DNA from 3 places in the Enterobacter sp. LM3 genome. Region 3 is predicted to be linked to each of the others. Evidence: riboswitches for the same ligand, from Rfam matches in the RefSeq annotation. Region 3 holds a riboswitch; each other region holds the start of a gene.
What was found. Region 3 has a riboswitch for thiamine pyrophosphate ahead of thiM (hydroxyethylthiazole kinase). Riboswitches for the same ligand answer to the same signal wherever they lie in the genome.

Region 1: it holds a riboswitch for thiamine pyrophosphate, as region 3 does, so the genes downstream of both, thiC (phosphomethylpyrimidine synthase ThiC) here and thiM (hydroxyethylthiazole kinase) in region 3, are expected to answer to the same signal.
Region 2: it holds a riboswitch for thiamine pyrophosphate, as region 3 does, so the genes downstream of both, thiB (thiamine ABC transporter substrate binding subunit) here and thiM (hydroxyethylthiazole kinase) in region 3, are expected to answer to the same signal.

What each region holds. Positions count from the first base shown of each region.
Region 1 is NZ_JBJURN010000027.1:17,489-21,540, forward strand. It holds gene thiC (phosphomethylpyrimidine synthase ThiC) at 1-1,401, opposite strand, end outside; TPP riboswitch at 1,480-1,588, opposite strand; gene rsd (sigma D regulator) at 1,643-2,140, opposite strand; gene nudC (NAD(+) diphosphatase) at 2,236-3,009, shown strand; gene hemE (uroporphyrinogen decarboxylase) at 3,050-4,052, shown strand, end outside.
Region 2 is NZ_JBJURN010000005.1:151,914-155,965, forward strand. It holds gene ACJ9N4_RS08410 (sugar efflux transporter) at 1-79, opposite strand, end outside; gene sgrT (glucose uptake inhibitor SgrT) at 200-352, opposite strand; gene sgrR (HTH-type transcriptional regulator SgrR) at 441-2,096, shown strand; TPP riboswitch at 2,133-2,233, shown strand; gene thiB (thiamine ABC transporter substrate binding subunit) at 2,265-3,248, shown strand; gene thiP (thiamine/thiamine pyrophosphate ABC transporter permease ThiP) at 3,224-4,052, shown strand, end outside.
Region 3 is NZ_JBJURN010000002.1:323,073-327,124, reverse strand. It holds gene ACJ9N4_RS03645 (PAAR domain-containing protein) at 81-866, opposite strand; TPP riboswitch at 1,228-1,325, shown strand; gene thiM (hydroxyethylthiazole kinase) at 1,361-2,131, shown strand; gene thiD (bifunctional hydroxymethylpyrimidine kinase/phosphomethylpyrimidine kinase) at 2,128-2,928, shown strand; gene ACJ9N4_RS03630 (GntR family transcriptional regulator) at 2,971-3,717, shown strand; gene ACJ9N4_RS03625 (PfkB family carbohydrate kinase) at 3,691-4,052, opposite strand, start outside.

The sequences.
Region 1 (4,052 bases), on a different contig from region 3:
GGTCGTCAGTGGCCCGAGGGTGTAGAACGGTGCTTCGTGGCAGTGCTCCAGCTCTTCGGTCATGTTGCGGCGGATCATCTGCATCGGCACATGCCCCGGGCCTTCAATCATCACCTGTACGTCATACTCCCAGGCGATTTTGGTCAGCTCGCCCAGCGTGTGCAGCTCGGCAAACTGTGCTTCATCGTTCGCATCACGAATGGAGCCCGGACGCAGACCATCGCCCAGAGAGAGTGAAACGTCATAGGCGGCACAGATTTCGCAGATTTCGCGGAAGTGTTCGTGGAGGAAATTTTCCTGATGGTGCGACAGGCACCACTTCGCCATGATTGAGCCGCCGCGAGAAACAATACCCGTCAGGCGTTTGGCGGTCATTGGCACGTAGCGCAGCAGTACGCCTGCGTGAATGGTGAAGTAGTCCACACCCTGTTCCGCCTGTTCCAGCAGGGTATCGCGGAAGGCTTCCCAGGTGAGGTTTTCCGCGATGCCATTGACCTTCTCCAGCGCCTGATAGACTGGAACCGTACCAATGGGTACCGGGCTGTTACGCAGGATCCACTCACGCGTTTCGTGGATATAACGCCCGGTGGAGAGATCCATAACGGTGTCCGCGCCCCAGCGTGTTGACCAGACCAGTTTTTCCACCTCTTCTTCAATGGAGGAGGTGACCGCAGAGTTACCGATGTTGGCGTTGACCTTCACCAGGAAGTTACGACCGATGATCATCGGTTCCGATTCCGGGTGGTTAATGTTGGCGGGAATAATCGCACGGCCAGCGGCCACTTCGTCACGCACAAATTCTGGCGTAATGTTTTCTGGCAGGCGAGCACCAAAGCCTTCGCCAGGATGCTGGTGGCGCAGCACTTCGCTGCGGATGCGCTCGCGACCCATGTTTTCACGAATGGCGATGAACTCCATCTCCGGGGTGACGATACCCTGGCGCGCGTAGTGCAGCTGGGTCACGCATTTGCCCGCTTTGGCGCGTTTTGGCGTCAGCAGGCCGGTAAAACGTAGCTCGTCCAGACCATCGTCAGCCAGGCGTTCTTGGGTGTAGTGAGAGCTACGGATGGTCAGTTCTTCACTGTCGTGACGGGCGTCAATCCACGGCTGGCGTAGCTTCGCCAGACCCTGCTGAACGTTAATAGCAACATCAGGGTCGCCGTACGGACCGGAGGTGTCGTACACCGGTACGGCTTCGTTGTCCTCAAACTGCGGGTTTTCTTTGCTCCCACCGATGAGGGTAGGACTGAGCTGAATTTCGCGCATTGGGACACGGATATCCGCCTGCGAGCCGGTGATGTAAATACGGTTCGAGTTCGGGAAAGCACTGCCTTCCAGGGTGTCGATAAAGTGTTGTGCTTGTGCGCGCTGCTCGCGGCGGGTCAGTTTAGTTGTAGACATAGCTCATTCCAAAAGTGAAGGACATGGCTTGTCAGACGACGGATGAAGCAAGAGGAGATCGCCCTGAGGCGATACAACAGCAGTTTGACTCTTGTTCCCTTCGCAGGTATTAGCCTGATCAGGTTCCGCGGATCCCGAATTAACGGTCTCAGCCCGGCTTTCGCTCTGGGCACTCCGACAAGAAAAATCCCCCTCCGAAGAGGGGTGAATGAATGTAAATTACTCGTTAACGACGAAGAACTCAAGCAGGTCGCGCGATGTTCTCTTCGTTGCTGGCCTTCAGATCGTTATCAAGCACAAGGGCGATAAGTTTGTCTTCCAGCGTGAAGCGCTCTTCCAGCGCCTCTCCGAGATCGGACAGCACCTTCTGGAACTCAAGATAGTTATCGTGATTGATAGCATTCCCGAGCGTGGAATCATAGTAATCCATAATCTGCTGGGTATTGGCTTCCAGCAGCGGATAGAGTTTGCTTGCCGCTAAAAATGGGCTGGTACCTTCCATTTCACGGATAATACGTTCATAAATATTGAAATGGCCGTCGGACAGGTAGTCGACCAGGCTCTGACAAAAATCGTCCAGCGCTTTTTCATTCAGCCGCATCCAGGATTCTTTGCCAGGCTTAATACCGACCAGATTGTAATAAACCACGAGTAGATGCTTGCGCACATGTAGCCAGCGATCCACCAGTTTGTTATTTCCTCTAACGCGCTCAGTCAGACTTTCTAGCTGGTTTAACATGTTCGACCCCACAAGGTTTAAAATTGAATCTGCTTACCCAAAATGTAACCACAATGCTAACAACATGTCAGTGAAGCAAAGGTAGTGCAATAGATATGGATCGTATTATTGAAAAATCAGATCTCGGTTGGTGGTTAGTCTGCCACGAACAAAAATTATGGCTGCCTGCCGGGGAAATACCCTACGGCGCGGCGGAAAAGTTCGATCTTGTGGGCTACTCCGCACTAATGATCGGCGAGTGGCAGGGCGATTCTGTGTGGTTGATCCAGCGGTCTCGTCGTCAGGAGATGGGATCCGTTCGTCAGGTGCTCGATCTTGAGGTCGGGTTATTCCAACTGGCGGGGCGGGGTGTGCAACTGGCGGAGTTTTATCGCTCACACAAATACTGTGGCTACTGCGGCCATACCATGCATCCGAGCAAAACCGAGTGGGCGATGCTCTGCAGTCAGTGCCGTGAACGCTACTACCCGCAGATTGCACCGTGCATTATCGTCGCAATTCGTCGTGATGACACCATCCTGCTGGCGCAACATACCCGACATCGCAACGGCGTGCATACCGTACTGGCCGGGTTCGTCGAAGTGGGTGAAACGCTGGAACAGGCAGTGGCGCGTGAAGTGATGGAGGAGAGTGGTATTAAGGTCAAAAATCTGCGTTACGTGACGTCACAACCGTGGCCGTTCCCGCAGTCGCTGATGACGGCGTTTATGGCGGAATACGACAGCGGTGAGATTGTTATCGACCAAAAAGAACTGCTGGAAGCGAACTGGTATCGTTACGATGATTTACCGCTGCTACCGCCACCGGGTACCGTGGCACGTCGGCTAATAGAAGATACCGTAGCAATGTGTCGGGCTGATGATGAGTGACATGATACACTGAGGCCATGACGCTTAAGGAACTGCAAAAATGACCGAACTGAAGAACGATCGTTATCTGCGTGCGCTGCTGCGCCAGCCCGTTGATGTCACCCCGGTGTGGATGATGCGCCAGGCGGGACGCTATCTGCCAGAGTACAAAGCCACGCGTGCGCAGGCCGGCGATTTTATGTCGCTGTGCAAAAATGCCGAGCTGGCCTGTGAGGTGACGCTTCAGCCGCTGCGCCGCTTCCCGCTGGATGCTGCCATTCTCTTTTCGGACATTCTGACCATTCCGGATGCAATGGGTCTGGGCCTGTACTTCGAAACGGGTGAAGGCCCACGTTTCACCTCCCCGATTAAGAGCAAAGCCGATGTTGATAAGCTACCCGTTCCGGATCCCGAGCAGGAACTGGGCTATGTGATGAACGCGGTACGCACTATTCGTCGCGAGCTGAAGGGTGAAGTGCCGCTGATTGGCTTCTCCGGCAGCCCGTGGACGCTGGCAACCTATATGGTTGAAGGCGGTAGCAGTAAAGCCTTTACCGTGATTAAAAAGATGATGTATGCCGAGCCTTCGGCTCTGCATGCGCTGCTCGATAAGCTGGCGAAAAGCGTCACCCTTTATCTCAACGCGCAGATTAAAGCGGGTGCGCAATCGGTGATGATTTTTGACACCTGGGGCGGCGTGCTGACCGGGCGTGATTATCAGCAGTTCTCGCTCTACTACATGCATAAAATTGTCGATGGCCTGTTGCGTGAAAACGAAGGCCGACGCGTACCTGTCACACTGTTCACCAAAGGTGGCGGCCAGTGGCTGGAAGCAATGGCCGCAACCGGCTGCGATGCACTGGGACTCGACTGGAGCACCGATATCGCCGATGCGCGTCGTCGTGTAGGTGACAAAGTGGCGCTGCAGGGCAATATGGATCCGTCCATGCTTTATGCACCGCCCGCCCGTATTGAAGAAGAGGTGGCCACTATTCTGGCGGGCTTTGGTCAGGGTGAAGGTCACGTGTTCAACCTTGGTCACGGCATTCATCAGGATGTGCCGC
Region 2 (4,052 bases), on a different contig from region 3:
CACCCATCATAAAGGCCACCAGCATAAAAGCGGCATACACGCCATTCAGGCGTCGCCCCATCGTCATCAACCAGAGCATGCGCAAATCCTTGTCAAAGCGAATCGAAATTGGGTGAAATAGTAAACGAAAAAAGCCAGCAAAAACATTTTGCTGGCGGGTGATTAGCACCAATACTCAGTCACACATGATCGAGGTGAGTTAGCGAGAAAAGGTCGTTTTCGTAACGTCCCACTGCATCAATTCTTCCAGCGTTCTCAGCCGTTGATCTGCACACTGACGGGCCAGCCAGGACACTCCTTTTGTCGCTGAAAAGTACTGCTGATAAAACTGACGTGCGGTAGACCTCTTCATAATTTACCTCCTCACTTCATCGGGAAGAATTATTGGCCTAATATAGGGATTAATAAATTGCTGATTTTTTGTCAGGAGTTCCCCTTTTATGCCTTCTGGTCGTCTGCAACAACAATTCATCCGCCTCTGGCAGTGCTGCGAGGGGCAGTCGAAGGAGACTACGCTGAACGAGCTGGCCGACCTGCTGAACTGCTCTCGTCGCCATATGCGAACGCTGCTCAACACCATGCAGCAACAGGGCTGGTTAAACTGGGAGGCCGAGGCCGGACGCGGCAAGCGCTCGCGTCTGACCTTTCTCTACACCGGGCTGGCGTTGCAGCAACAACGCGCGGAAGACCTGCTTGAACAGGACAGAATCGACCAACTGGTACAGCTGGTGGGCGACAAAGCGGCAGTACGCCAGATGCTGGTTTCCCATCTCGGGAGAAGTTTTCGTCAGGGTCGCCACATCCTGCGGGTGCTCTACTATCGTCCGATGAAAAACCTGTTACCCGGTACGGCGTTGCGCCGTTCAGAAACCCATATGGCCCGGCAAATATTCAGCGGCCTGACGCGCATAAATGAGGAAAACGGGGAACTGGAAGCCGATGTCGCGCACCACTGGCAGCAACTTTCTCCCCTGCACTGGCGCTTCTTTTTACGTCCTGGTATTCATTTCCACCACGGCCGTGAGCTGGAGATCAGCGACGTCATCAATTCGCTTCAGCGGGCATGCACTCTTCCTCTTTATGGCCACATATCGCGGATCCACTCCCCTACGGCATGGACTGTTGATATCGAACTGTCCGAGCCTGACCAGTGGCTTCCGTGGCTAATGGGCTATATCCCGTCGATGATCCTGCCGCGTGAATGGGATTCCCTGCCCCATTTTGCCAGCCAGCCCGTGGGAACAGGACCTTACGCGGTAACGCGCAATACCAACAACCAGCTGAAAATTCGCGCCTTTGACGACTACTTTGGTTATCGCGCGCTGATCGACGAAGTCAACGTCTGGGTTCTGCCTGAAATCAGCGAGGAGCTGAGCTGCGGATTAACGCTGGAAGGGTCAACCGAAGGAGAAAAAGCGGTTGAAAGCCGTCTGGAAGAGGGCTGCTATTACCTGCTGTTTGACGCCCGCAGCCACCGAGGTGCCAGCCGCGACGTGCGCAGATGGGTGAGCCACGTGCTTTCCCCGGCCAATCTTATCTATCAGGCGGAGGAGCAATACCAGACTTACTGGTTCCCGGCCTACGGTCTGCTCCCGCGCTGGCATCACGCCCGACCGGTTCACGGCGAAAAGCCCGCCGGACTGGAGTCGATCACCCTGACCTATTATCGCGACCACGTGGAACACCGCTTTATCGCCCGCATCATGAGCAAGCTGCTGGCTGCCGAAGGCGTTCAACTGGACATCCAGGAAATAGATTATGATGAATGGCATCGCGGGGAGATAGTCAGCGATATCTGGCTGAACAGCGCCAACTTTACCCTGCCACTCGATTTCTCACTCTTTTCGCACCTGTATGAAGTTCCGCTGATCCAACACTGCATTGACCGGGACTGGCAGCAGGACGCCGCACAGTGGCGCGCGGGAGAAATGAACCTGGCCTCATGGTGCCAGCAGTTGCTGGCGCAACAGGCGATTGTGCCGCTCATCCACCACTGGCTGATGATTCAGGGTCAGCGCAGTATGCGTGGCTTACGGATGAACACCCTGGGCTGGTTTGATTTCAAATCCGCCTGGTTTGCCCCACCGGAACCATAACACTTTCGTAATATTCGCCAAATCATTACAATACCGCCGTTCTCAACGGGGTGCTGCATCACTGATGTGCGCTGAGATAATACCCGTCGAACCTGATCCGGATAACGCCGGCGAAGGGATTTGAGGCTGTCGCTCAAAATCCTTTGCCACTCAACTTTGAGGTGCAAAGTGTTAAAAAAAATTCTTCCCCTTCTGGTGCTGTTTGCGCTGCCTGCTGTTGCGAAGCCCGTCCTGACGGTCTACACCTATGACTCCTTCTCTGCCGACTGGGGCCCTGGCCCGGCGGTGAAAAAAGCCTTTGAAGCCGACTGCAACTGCGAGCTGAAGTTCGTAGCGCTGGAGGATGGCGTTTCACTGCTTAACCGTCTGCGCATGGAAGGGAAAAACAGCAAAGCCGACGTGGTGCTCGGTCTGGATAACAACCTGCTGGATGCGGCGTCGCAAACCAGACTGTTTGCCAAAAGCGGTGTCGCCACCGATGCCGTCAACGTCCCTGGTGGCTGGAAAAACGATACCTTTGTCCCGTTCGATTACGGCTACTTTGCTTTTGTCTATGACAAAAACAAGCTGAAGAACCCACCGAAAAGCCTGAAAGAGCTGGTTGAAAGCGACCAGAAATGGCGCGTGATTTATGAAGATCCGCGCACCAGTACGCCAGGCCTGGGCCTGCTGCTGTGGATGCAGAAAGTCTACGGTGACAAAGCGCCGGAAGCATGGCAGAAACTGGCGGCGAAAACCGTCACCGTCACCAAAGGCTGGAGCGAAGCGTATGGCCTGTTCCTGAAGGGAGAAAGTGACCTGGTGCTCAGCTACACGACCTCTCCGGCCTACCACATTATTGCCGAGAAGAAGGACAACTACGCCGCTGCTGATTTTGCGGAAGGTCACTACCTTCAGGTGGAAGTTGCAGCACGTACCGCCGCCAGTAAACAGCCAGAACTGGCCGAGAAGTTCCTGAAATTTATGGTTTCTCCGGCGTTCCAGAATACGATCCCGACGGGCAACTGGATGTACCCGGTGACCAATGTGGCCCTGCCAGCGGGCTTTGATACGCTGTCTAAACCGCAAACCTCACTGGAGTTTACGCCGCAACAGGTCGCCGCACAGCGTGCTGCATGGGTAAGTGAATGGCAACGCGCAGTCAGCCATTAATTCCCGGCTGGTTACTTCCCGGACTGCTCGCTGCCGTATTGATGGTAGCGGTCAGTCTGGGGGCATTTCTTGCGTTGTGGTTAAACGCACCAGAAAGCGACGTGCTCACACTCTGGCATGACAGCTATCTCTGGCATGTTATCCGTTTCTCCTTCTGGCAGGCATTTCTCTCTGCGCTGCTGTCGGTTTTCCCGGCGATCTTCCTGTCCCGGGCACTTTATCGCAGGCGTTTTCCTGGCAGACAGGCACTTCTGCGCCTGTGCGCTATGACGCTGATCCTGCCCGTTCTGGTGGCCGTATTCGGTATTCTGAGCGTCTATGGACGCCAGGGCTGGCTGGCCTCACTCTGTAACCTGCTTGGTCTGGAGTGGACATTCTCCCCTTACGGACTGAAGGGTATTCTGCTGGCGCATATCTTTTTCAATATGCCGATGGCGACAAGGCTCTTTTTGCAGGCGCTGGAGAATATTCCCGGCGAGCAGCGCCAGCTGGCTGCACAGCTCGGCATGCACGGCTGGTCGTTCTTCCGTTTTGTCGAATGGCCGTGGCTGCGCAGGCAAATCCCCCCCGTTGCGGCGCTGATCTTTATGCTCTGCTTTGCCAGTTTTGCCACCGTACTTTCACTCGGTGGCGGGCCGCAGGCAACGACCATTGAGCTGGCGATTTATCAGGCGTTAAATTTCGACTACGACCCCGGACGTGCGGCGCTGCTGGCGATAGTACAGATGGCATGCTGCCTTGTCCTGGTGCTCCTCAGCCAGCGGCTGAGTAAAGCCATTCCACCCGGTAGTAACCAGATAGCAG
Region 3 (4,052 bases):
AAATTACGTTGGAAACATAATTAATTATTCCGAGAATCAAAAAGAACCCAGAGATTTCAACCCGATGTATCATCAGAAAATTAATTGCCGAAAACGTCATACAACTGTTCTCCGCCTAATTCCCCAACAGCACTCCCCACTGTGCTACCAGCGTACCCTAAACCAACACCTGCAATAACGGTACAAACAAGCCAGCCAACACCAGCGAGAACACCGCCACCTGTACCCAAAGCAAAACTACCAATCTCAGTATATTTTTTCTTGGTACATTCAGCTTCGCGACCAACAGAACATGCCTCATGGATTTCGTTAAGAGAATGGAGTCCGCTAAAACCAATGCCTAAATAACCAGTGTAACGCATTGCTTTTACGTATTTAGCTGCCCGTTCGATGTGGGTAGCATAACTTTCAATGTCACTGATCCCCGTTTCATTCCATTTGTGGGTAATAGAACTACTGGGCAGGCCGAGTGCTTTTTTTATTTTGGTATACTCTCCGAATTTCATAGCCTTATTCAGGAAGCTGACTTTGAGTATGGATTCAAGCTCTTTAAACAACTGGTTACGTCGGACATAAAATTGTTCTCCTATCAACGAGCCTCTCGTTATGTAGGTATTCTTATACGTTTCTTGAATCTCTTTGAGTATTTTTTCGATACTCTCAAAGTATTTTCCAACAGGGTCAGCAGCAAGGCCAATTTCTGTATCAGCGTAGCTGGTGAAATTAGCTATGGTTGCGTAGTGTTTGTGCAGCAAGTTAGCTTCCTCATGCGTCAATGGGGCCAATGCTGCATCGACTCGCGCTTTCGCGGCTTTCATGTGGGCAATCTGTTCGTCGTCCTGTTTATCAGGATCAACCACCAACATGATAGAACCAGCGTTATATTCCTTTCCTGCGCCGTTCAGAGAGCGGTAAAGTTCGCGCGTTCCTTCCGGCTGGTTTCCTGCAAACAGAATGTTTTCGAAAGATTCCGTGGTGGATTGCTGGGGAACAACGCAGAAACCAGCATCTACACCAATGCGTTTCTTTTTGGCTGTTTGGGCGTGTTGTTCTGGCTCTGCTGATGATCTGATCCAGGTGGGTTCTGGTCTTGGGGCGCTTCTTCGCGTTGTTTAAAGCTTTTATATGGGACACAGAGCATTTTTTAGGGTTGAGTCTTTGGCTTCCCGCTGGCATGATCCAGAACAGAGATTAACGGGACGTTAATCGCAACTATTTGATTTTTATTTAAATGACTCGGGGTGCCCTTCTTCGTTGAAGGCTGAGAAATACCCGTATTACCTGATCTGGATAATGCCAGCGTAGGGAAGTCAGATGCCTTCCCGGTCATCGCTTCTTCACGCAAGGCAGGAGCGAACCCATGCAGCCTGACCTGCTCGATTTACACATTTTACATCAGTTCCGAACCCGTTCCCCGCTCACACATTGTATGACCAACGACGTCGTGCAGACGTTTACGGCTAACGTTTTGTTGGCGCTTGGCGCATCCCCGGCGATGGTGATTGAAGCCGAAGAGGCTGAACAGTTTGCTGCTCTTGCCGATGCGCTGCTGATTAATGTCGGCACGCTGACTGCCCCGCGCGCTCAGGCGATGCGCCGGGCGATTGAGAGTGCCGTGGCAGCAGGCAAACCCTGGACGCTCGATCCGGTGGCTGTCGGGGCGTTGACGTTCCGCACCCGTTTTTGCCATCAAATCCTCTCCCTTAAACCTGCGGCCATTCGTGGTAACGCGTCGGAAATTCTTGCGCTTGCCGGGATGAGTGCGGGGGGGCGCGGCGTGGATACTACCGATACTGCATCCAGTGCATTGCCTGCGGCACAGGCGCTGGCACGCCAGACCAATGCCATTATCGTGGTCACAGGCGAGGTTGATTACATCACCGACGGGCAGCGAACCCGGACGGTGACCGGGGGCGATCCGCTGATGACTCGCGTGGTCGGTACCGGGTGCGCGCTTTCGGCGGTGGTGGCGGCCAGTTGTTCGCTACCGGGTGACAGGCTCGATAACGTGGCCGCTACCTGCGGATGGATGAAGCGCGCCGGAACGGCTGCCGTTGCTCAGTCTCGTGGCCCGGGCAGCTTTGCCAGTGCGTTCCTGGATGCGCTCTACACCCTGGAGGAACAGGCATGAAACGGATTAACGCCCTTACCATTGCCGGCACTGACCCAAGCGGCGGTGCAGGCATTCAGGCCGATCTGAAAACGTTCTCCGCACTGGGTGCCTACGGCTGTTCGGTGATCACCGCGCTGGTGGCACAAAATACGCGTGGTGTGCAGTCGGTCTACCGTATCGAGCCGGATTTTGTCGCCGCACAGCTCGATTCGGTACTCAGCGATGTGCGCATTGATACCACTAAAATCGGGATGCTGGCGGAGACAGATATTGTCGAAGTGGTGGCAGAACGTCTGAAACGCTATCAGGTGCAAAACGTGGTGCTTGATACGGTAATGCTGGCAAAAAGTGGCGACCCGCTGCTTTCTGTTTCCGCTATCGACACGCTGCGTAAAAAGCTGTTGCCGCAAGTGGCGCTGATCACGCCAAACCTGCCTGAAGCTGCCGCGTTGTTAGACGCGCCGCATGCGCAAACCGAACGCGAAATGAAAGAGCAGGGGCGGGCATTGCTGGCAATGGGCTGCGGTGCGGTGCTGGTGAAAGGTGGCCATCTGGATGACGCCGAAAGCCCGGACTGGCTCTTCACCCGTGACGGAGAACTGCGTTTTACCGCACCCCGCGTGCAGACTAAAAACACCCACGGTACAGGCTGTACGCTCTCCGCCGCGCTGGCGGCGTTGCGTCCACGCCATAACAACTGGGCTGATACGGTACAGGAAGCCAAAATCTGGCTCTCGGACGCGCTGGCAAAAGCCGATACTCTGGAAGTGGGTCACGGTATTGGGCCGGTTCATCATTTTCATGCATGGTGGTAAGCCAGTATACTGGCAGGAAACACCACGCCTGAGAAAACAGAGATGGAACAAGCGCATACCCGGTTAATTGCTCAACTGAATGAACGGATCGCCGCTCCGGACAACACACCGCTGTACCTGAAGTTTGCCGAAACGGTAAAAAACGCGGTACGTAGCGGGGTGCTTGAACACGGGAATATTCTGCCCGGCGAGCGCGATCTGAGTCAGTTAACGGGTGTGTCACGCATTACCGTGCGCAAAGCAATGCAGGCGCTGGAAGAAGAGGGCGTGGTGACGCGCTCCCGGGGTTACGGTACGCAAATTAATAACATCTTTGAATATTCGCTCAAGGAAGCACGCGGGTTTTCTCAGCAGGTGGTACTGCGCGGCAAAAAGCCCAACACGTTGTGGGTTAATAAACGGGTGGTGAAATGCCCGGAAGAGGTGGCAAACCAGCTGTCAGTGGCGGCGGAAAGCGACGTCTTTTTGCTCAAGCGCATTCGCTATGTTGATGATGATGCCGTCTCGATTGAAGAGTCCTGGGTTCCGGCCGGGCTAATTCCCGATCCGGACGCCATCGGCATCTCGCTGTACGATTACTTCCGCAGTCAGAACATCTTCCCGCAGCGTACCCGTTCACGCGTCAGTGCCCGCATGCCGGACAGCGAATTTCAGGCCCATATTAAGATGGATGAAAAGATACCGGTGCTGGTGATCAAGCAGGTTGCGCTTGACCAGCAGCACCGGCCTATTGAGTACAGCATTAGCTACTGTCGCAGCGATCTATACGTCTTTGTGTGCGAGGAGTAATTCCCCGCGCGCAGGGGCGCAATCACCGCCACGGTGGCTGACCACCCAGGCGGCAACCGCATTGCCCAGCAGCACTGCATCCGCCAGTGACCATCCTGCTGCCAGCCCGGCCAGCGTACCGCCAGCGTGGCTGTCACCCGCGCCAATGGTGTCGACCACCGAAGCAGGAAACGCCGGAACATAACCCGAATCGTCAGCGTCATACCAGGCTGCGCCGTCTTTGTCGTGACGTACAATCAGCGCAGAACCGAAACGTTGTTGCCATGTTGCACCTAACGCATCAACCTCCACACCAAGCCGCCCGGCAGCAATTTGCGCCTCCTGGCGATTAAGCG